Regions from separate parts of the Streptomyces sp. NPDC057743 genome, predicted to be linked through region 1. Evidence: riboswitches for the same ligand, from Rfam matches in the RefSeq annotation. Region 1 holds a riboswitch; the other holds the start of a gene.
The links. Region 1 has a riboswitch for S-adenosylmethionine ahead of thrC (threonine synthase). Riboswitches for the same ligand answer to the same signal wherever they lie in the genome.
Positions count from the first base shown of each region.

Region 1 (3,735 bases):
CGGACGATCGTCTTCCGGTCGACCCCGCCGATCTGCGCCCGCAGCGCCGCCATCCGCTCCTCGACGTCCGGCCGCCGCGACCGCTCCCGCAGGAACTCCGCGTCCGCGCCCAGCCCGTGGACCCCGATCCGGGTCCGGCGCGCCTCTCCTTCCGACGGCACCGCGACCACGCTCGGCGTCTCGTGCCGCGGCCAGTGCGCGGTGCAGTCCGGCTCCAGCGCCCGCTCGCAGCAGGCGGTGAACGCCCGCGCCCAGCGCTCGGTCAGGAAGTTGGCGCGGTCGGCGCCCAAGATGCCGAGCGTCAGCTTCCGTTGGACGTCGTCGGGCAGTATCGCGAAGTACTCCGGCGGCGCCCACGGGGTGTGCGAGAAGTGCGCGATCCGCACGTCCGGCCGTGCCTGGCGCAGCATCCCCGGCACCAGCGCCAGGTGGTAGTCCTGCACCAGCACCGCGGCCCCGGGGCCCGCGCCCTCCGCGAGCGCGTCGGCGAACGCCGCGTTGTACGCCTCGTACGCCGCCCACTGGTCGCGGAAGTCCCCGTCGAACGCCGGCTCCAGCGACGTCTGGTACAGCATGTGGTGGACGAACCACAGCACGGAGTTGGCGACGTCGTTGTAGGCCGCGGCGTGCACCTGGGCCGGGATGTCGAGCATCCGCACGCGCTGCCCGCCGGTGTCCGCGACGTCCAGCAGCCCGCCGGTCCGCCGCACCGCCTCCCGGTCACCGTCCCCGAGCGCGGCACAGACCCACACCGCGTCCGTCTCAGGACCAATGGCCGAGAGCCCGGAGACCAGCCCCCCGCCGCCCCGCTTGGCGGTCAGTTCGCCGCCCGCTCCCAGGGCGTACGACACCGGCCCGCGGTTGGACGCGACGAGGACTGAAGCACCTGGCTGGACCGGACTGCGCTCGGAGACCGTCTCGGAGACCATGTCGCGACATTAACCCGCCGGGGAACCGCGCAAACGTACGGGCCGCCTCTCAGGCGGCCCGCCGCTCCGCGTATTCGGGTATCTCGGCCATCGGCGGCCGCTCCTCGGTGTCCACCGCGGTCGTCCGCGGCACGAAGCCGTGCTCCCCACGGTCGAACTGGGTCAGCCGGGGGCGGATCAAGTGGCCGCGGGCCAGCCGGAGTTGGGCGGTGCGGTAGATGGCGGCGGCCATCCGGCCGAGCGCCTGGCCGCCCTGGTGGCGGTGCTTGCGGACCCCGACGTCCACCTGGGCCAGGGCGTCCAGCCCGACGGTGTGCAGGGCGTCCACCAGCAGGCCCAGCTCCACGCCGTAGCCGACCGGGAACGGCAGCTGCTCCAGCAGCGAGCGCCGGGCCGCGTACTCCCCGCCCAGCGGCTGCACGAAGCCGGCCAGTTGGGGCCAGTGGAGGTTGAGCAGCGGCCGGGCGACCAGCTCGGTGACCCGCCCGCCCTGGCCGGGCGCCGGGCCCTGCCCGGTCTCCAACGGCCGGTCGTACATGGCCTTGACGAACTGGACGTCCGGGTCGGTCAGCAGCGGCCCGACGATCCCCGAGACGAAGGTGGCGGAGAACTCCCGCAGGTCGGCGTCGACGAAGCAGACGATGTCGCCGCCGGTCACCATCAACGAGCGCCAGAGCACCTCACCCTTGCCGGGCAGCGCGGGCATACGGGGCAGCACGCTGTCCCGGTGGACGACCCGGGCGCCGGCTTCCGCGGCGACCTCGGCGGTGCGGTCGGTGGAGCCCGAGTCCAGCACCACCAGCTCGTCGACCAGCGGCACCTCCCCGGTCATCAGATCGGCGCGGATCGCGGTGACGATGGCGCCGACCGTCGCCTCCTCGTCGAGCGCGGGCAGCACCACGCTGACCGTCTGGCCCGTCTGGTGCTTGGCCTCCAGCAGCCGCGCAAGCGGGCGGTCCGCGGCGGACCAGGAGCGTTCGGCCAGCCAGCGCTCCACTTCTTCCAGCACGTCTACGACTCTCCTCGGTGGGCCCCGAACGGGAGCCCGTTATGTGATCCATCTCGCGGACCGGACGACTATCTCAACGGTCAGTGCCTTCGGTTACAGTCTTGAACAACGCGGACGCGCCCCGCATGTCGGGGTCGCCGCGCAACAAATGCCTGGGCTCCGCCCAGCGCCATAGCGCTCATCCAGAGGGGCAGAGGGATACGGCCCGTTGAAGCCCCGGCAACCCTCCAGCCGGTCTCCGCCGCAAGACAGCACAGTGCGCGCGCGAGGCTCCCGGCTAGGGAAGGTGCCAAATCCGTCTCGCGGCGAAATGCGCCGTGAGGAAGATGAGGAGAAAGGGCCTCGCCTCCATGGCTGTGCAAGCAACCGAACCCACCCCCGCTGTTGCCCTCGGCCCCGCCGTCGCGCTCTCCTGCCGCGAGTGCGCACAGCGCTTCCAGCTCGGCCCGATCTTCGCGTGCCAGGAGTGTTTCGGCCCGCTGGAGATCGCCTACGACCTGCCGACCGGTGACCCCGAGGGCCTGCGGAAGCGGATCGAGTCCGGCCCCGCCAACATCTGGCGTTACGCCCCCCTGCTGCCCGTCCCCGCCGACGTGGCCGACAAGCCCAACCTCAACCCCGGCTTCACCAAGCTCGTCAAGGCCGACCGGCTCGCCGCCGAACTGGGCGTCACCGGCGGCCTGTACGTCAAGGACGACTCCGGCAACCCGACCCACTCCTTCAAGGACCGGGTCGTCGCGATCGCCGTCGAGGCCGCCCGCGCCTTCGGCTTCACCACCCTCTCCTGCTCCTCGACCGGCAACCTGGCCGGCGCGGTCGGCGCCGCGGCGCGCCGCGCGGGCCTGAAGTCCTGCGTCTTCATCCCGCACGACCTGGAGCCCGGCAAGGTCGTGATGGCCGCGGTCTACGGCGGTGACCTGGTCGCCATCGAGGGCAACTACGACGACGTCAACCGCTTCTGCTCCGAGCTCATCGGCGACCCGCTGGGCGAGGGTTGGGGCTTCGTCAACGTCAACCTCCGCCCGTACTACGGCGAGGGCTCCAAGACCCTGGCGTACGAGATCTGCGAGCAGTTGGGCTGGCAACTGCCGGACCAGTTGGTCATCCCGATCGCGTCCGGCTCCCAGCTCACCAAGATCGACAAGGGGTTGAAGGAGCTGATCGCCCTCGGCCTGGTCGAGGACAAGCCGTACAAGATCTTCGGCGCGCAGGCCGAGGGCTGCTCGCCGGTGTCGGTGGCCTTCAAGGCCGGGCACGAGGTCGTCCGGCCGCAGAAGCCGAACACCATCGCCAAGTCGCTGGCGATCGGCAACCCGGCCGACGGCCCGTACGTGCTGGACATCGCGCGCCGCACCGGCGGCGCCGTCGAGGACGTCACCGACCCCCAGATCGTGGAGGCCATCAAGCTGCTGGCCCGTACGGAGGGGATCTTCGCGGAGACCGCGGGCGGGGTGACCGTCGGCGTGACCAAGAAGCTGATCGAGAACGGTGTGTTGGACCCGTCGTTGACCACGGTGGTGCTGAACACCGGCGACGGGCTGAAGACCCTCGACGCCGTCGCCTCCGGGCCCACCGCCACCATCCGCCCGGACCTGGACGCGTTCCGCGCGGCCGGCCTGGCGGACTGAGCCGGCCCCGCCCCTCCCGCTCCCCCTCTTCCCGCAGCCCTGGAGGCAGCAACATGAGCGTCACCGTCCGCATCCCCACCATCCTGCGCACCTACACCGGCGGCAAGGCCGAGGTCCCGGCCGAGGGCGCGACCCTCTCCGAGGTGATCGCCGACCTGGAGAAGAACCA
Region 1 is NZ_JBHVJX010000008.1:117,193-120,927, reverse strand. Features, by position in the region: gene ACFVFQ_RS11595 (trehalose-6-phosphate synthase) at 1-929, opposite strand, end outside; gene ACFVFQ_RS11590 (glucosyl-3-phosphoglycerate synthase) at 979-1,938, opposite strand; SAM riboswitch class I at 2,114-2,271, shown strand; gene thrC (threonine synthase) at 2,289-3,566, shown strand; gene ACFVFQ_RS11580 (MoaD/ThiS family protein) at 3,620-3,735, shown strand, end outside.

Region 2 (3,735 bases), on a different contig from region 1:
CCGCGGACGACACCGCCTGGGTCATGGACCGGATCATGCGCGGCCAGGCCACCGATGCGCAGATCGCCGGCTTCGCGGTCGCGCTGCGCGCCAAGGGCGAGACGGTCGCGGAGATCTCCGGCCTGGTGCGGACGATGTACGCGCACGCCAGCCTGATCGACGTGCCAGGCCCCAGCGTCGACATCGTCGGCACCGGCAGCGACGGGGCGAAGACCGTCAACATCTCCACCATGTCGGCGATCGTGGTCGCCGGCACCGGCGCCAAGGTCGTCAAGCACGGCAGCCGCGCCGCGTCCTCGGCCAGCGGCGCCTCCGACGTGCTGGAGAAGCTGGGCGTCAATCTGGACCTGAGCCCGCGCCGGGTCGTTCAGGTCGCCGAGGAGGCCGGCATCACCTTCTGCTTCGCGGCCAAGTTCCACCCCGCGCTGCGCCATGTGGCGGCCGCCCGCGGACAGTTGGGCATCCGTACGACCTTCAACGTGCTGGGGCCGCTGACCAACCCCGCCCGGGTCAAGGCCCAGGCAACCGGCGTCGCGGACGCCCGGATGGCGCCGATCCTGGCCGGGGTGCTCGCCGAGCGCGGCTCCTCCGCGCTGGTCTTCCGCGGCGACGACGGGTTGGACGAGCTGACCACGACCGCCACCTCCCGGGTGTGGATCGTGCGCGACGGCACGGTCCGCGAGGAGCCGTTCGACCCCCGGGACGTCGGCATCGGCCTGGTGCCGGTGGCGGCGCTGCGCGGCGCGGACGCGTCGTACAACGCGGAGGTGGCCCGCCGGCTGTTGGACGGCGAGACCGGCCCGGTGCGGGAGGCCGTGTTGCTCAACGCGGCGGCCGCGCTGGCCGCGTTGGAGCCGTCCGACGCCCCGTTGACCGAGCGGATCCGGGAGGGCCTCGGCAGGGCGGCCGAGTCCCTCGACTCCGGGGCGGCCAAGCGCACCCTGGAGCGCTGGGCGGCGGCCAGCAACGCCTGACGGCCGGCGGATGTGACGCAGGTCCCGGTCCGGAATGCGGACCGGGACTTGCGCACCGAAGATCGCGCGGGCAAGATTCATGCCCAGGTCACGAGTGACAGCGACACAGGCCCCGGCCCGCTGTCCGGCAACCCTCCTTCCGTGGCGGGGTGCCCCGGGTGATGACCAGGCCGCAGGCAGCGAGGTCTGCGGCAAGCGCGGATCCCTCGCCAGGGATCCTGGTCCCCGAGGGAGCCTCCCCGTGATGCAGCGAATGCGCTAGGGCCGCAGGCCCCGTTCCCGCACTCTTCAGCTCTGCTCTCCTTTCACACCGCGGTGTTGTGCCCGGCCGCTCCTCCCCGCCCCTCTCGGGCCCCGAGGACGCCCCTCACCGCGGTGAACTCGCCTACCTCTCACGGGAGTTCGCCATGTCTGTTTCCGTCGCTGCCGCCGACCGCGCCGTCTGCGCCCCGCTGCCCGTGCTGGGACGGGACGTCACCGTCCCGCTGGTGACCGGCGGCGAGGTCGACTACGCCGCGCTCGACTACGCCGCCAGCGCCCCCGCGCTCCAGCGGGTCTGGGACGACGTGGCCGGCTACGCGCCGTACTACGGCAGCGTCCACCGCGGCGCCGGCTACCTCTCCCAACTCTCCACCGACCTCTTCGAGAACAGCCGCAAGACGGTCGCCGACTTCCTCGGCTGCCGCCCCGACGACCAGCTCGTCTTCACCCGCTCCACCACCGACTCGCTGAACCTGCTGGCCGCCGCGCTGCCGCAGGGCACCCGGGTGTTCGTCTTCGAGACCGAGCACCACGCCTCGCTGCTGCCCTGGGAGCGCCGCGCGGACCTGGCCGTGACGTACCTCAACGCGCCGCGCACCCCGCGGCAGGCGGTGGACGCCCTGGAGAAGGCGCTGGCCGCCCGCGAGCCCTACGGCCCCGCGCTGGTGTGCGTCACCGGCGCCTCGAACGTGACCGGGGAGCTGTGGCCGGTACGGGAGTTGGCGGCCGCCGCGCACGCCCACGGCGCCCGGATCGTGCTGGACGCGGCCCAACTCGCCCCGCACCACCCGGTGAACCTCGCCGAACTCGACGTCGACTGGGTCGCGTTCTCCGGCCACAAGCTCTACGCGCCGTTCGGCGCCGGGGTGTTGGCCGGCCGCGCCGACTGGCTCCAGGACGCCGATCCGTACCTGGCCGGCGGGGGCGCCAGCCGGAAGGTGACCCGGCGCGCCGACGGCGGGGTGGACGTCGAGTGGCACACCACCGCCGCCCGGCACGAGGCCGGTTCCCCCAACGTCATCGGCGCCTACGCCATCGCCTCCGCCTGCCGGGCGCTCACCGAGGCCGGTTTCGAGGGCCTGGTCGCCCGCGAACAGGAGCTGATCGCCCAGGTCCGGGCGGGCCTGGCGGACGTCCCCGAAGTCCGGATCCTCTCCCTCTTCGGCGACGACGCCCCGCGGGTCGGCGTCCTCTCCTTCGTCGTCGACGGCTGGAACAGCTCGCACTTCGCCGCGGCGCTCTCCGCGGAGTACGGCATCGGCGTCCGCGACGGCCTGTTCTGCGCGCACCCCCTGGTCCGCACGCTGCTGGGCAGCGCCCCCCAGGACCCCGGCGAGTGCGGCGCCCCCGAGGCGGCCCCCGGCGAACGCTCCCTGAACGCGATCCGCGTCAGCTTCGGGGCGGGGACGCCGGACGAGCACATTGCCCGCTTCGTGCGGGCGGTCCGGGAGCTCGTCGCCGACGGGGCGCGGTGGAAGTACCGCGTGGAGGACGGTCGTTGTGTGCCGGTCGGCGCGTAGCGCCGTGGGCTTCCCACGTACTTGGCTTTCCCGCCGCGCGGGTTGCTGTCTTTGCGCCTGCGGCGCAATGCGTATCCGCTGCGCGGGGCTGTCGGGGTGGGGGGGGGGCCGGGGGGGGGGGGGGGCCGGGACTGCTTCGCTTTACGTCCGGCCCCCCCACCCCTCCGGCCCGTCCCCTCCCGTGGGTGGGTGGGAAAAGACGGTGGGTGCAACTTCCTCCCGGTGGGTCAACTCGGGCCGCTGGGTTGAGTGGTGGCCGTCAGAGGGCGCGTGGGTGTGTGAGCCCGAGCGGTGACCATTGGGGGACGCATGAGCCTGAGTGGTGACCGTCAGAGGACAAGGGCGCGTAAGTCTGCGTGGTGACCGACGGAGGACGGGCGGCCCCAGCGACCGGGCGACGGCCGTCAGGGGACCCCAACGGCCAACCCCCACCCACCAGTTATCCACCCACCCAACGGGAGGGGACGGGTCGGAGGGGCCGGTATGCCAGACGTAAAGCGAAGCAGTCTGGCATACCGGCCCCGGAGGCCCGTCACCGCAGCCGACAGCCCCGCGCAGCGGACTAACGCTCTTTGCGCCGCAGGCGCAAAGACAGCAACCCGCACGGCGGGAAAGCCAAGTACGTGGGAAGACAAGCCAAGCGCAAGCGTCACGCGTCGAGGCCGATGGAAAACGCGGCCTCAAGATCGTGTTGCGAGTACGTGCGGAACGCAATGTGCGTCTCGGTGGAGGCGACGCCGGGGACCTTGCTGATGCGGCCGGGGATGACGTCCGCGAGGTCGTCGTGGTGGGCGACCCGGACCATCGCGATGAGGTCGTGGGCGCCGGTGACCGAGTAGACCTCGCTGACGCCTTCCAGCGCGGCGATCTGCTCGGCGATCTCCGGGATCTGGTCCACGCTGGTCTTGATGAGCACGATCGACGTGATCACGGCTGGCTCTCTTCCTCGGCCGACGGTCCATTGCCCCTGGTGGCCCCCA
Region 2 is NZ_JBHVJX010000002.1:346,632-350,366, reverse strand. Features, by position in the region: gene trpD (anthranilate phosphoribosyltransferase) at 1-974, shown strand, start outside; SAM riboswitch class IV at 1,061-1,178, shown strand; gene ACFVFQ_RS03585 (aminotransferase class V-fold PLP-dependent enzyme) at 1,382-2,755, shown strand; gene ACFVFQ_RS03580 (Lrp/AsnC ligand binding domain-containing protein) at 3,405-3,686, opposite strand; gene ACFVFQ_RS03575 (rhomboid family intramembrane serine protease) at 3,683-3,735, opposite strand, start outside.
Region 2: linked by a shared signal. The riboswitch ahead of ACFVFQ_RS03585 (aminotransferase class V-fold PLP-dependent enzyme) and the one ahead of thrC (threonine synthase) in region 1 are both predicted to bind S-adenosylmethionine.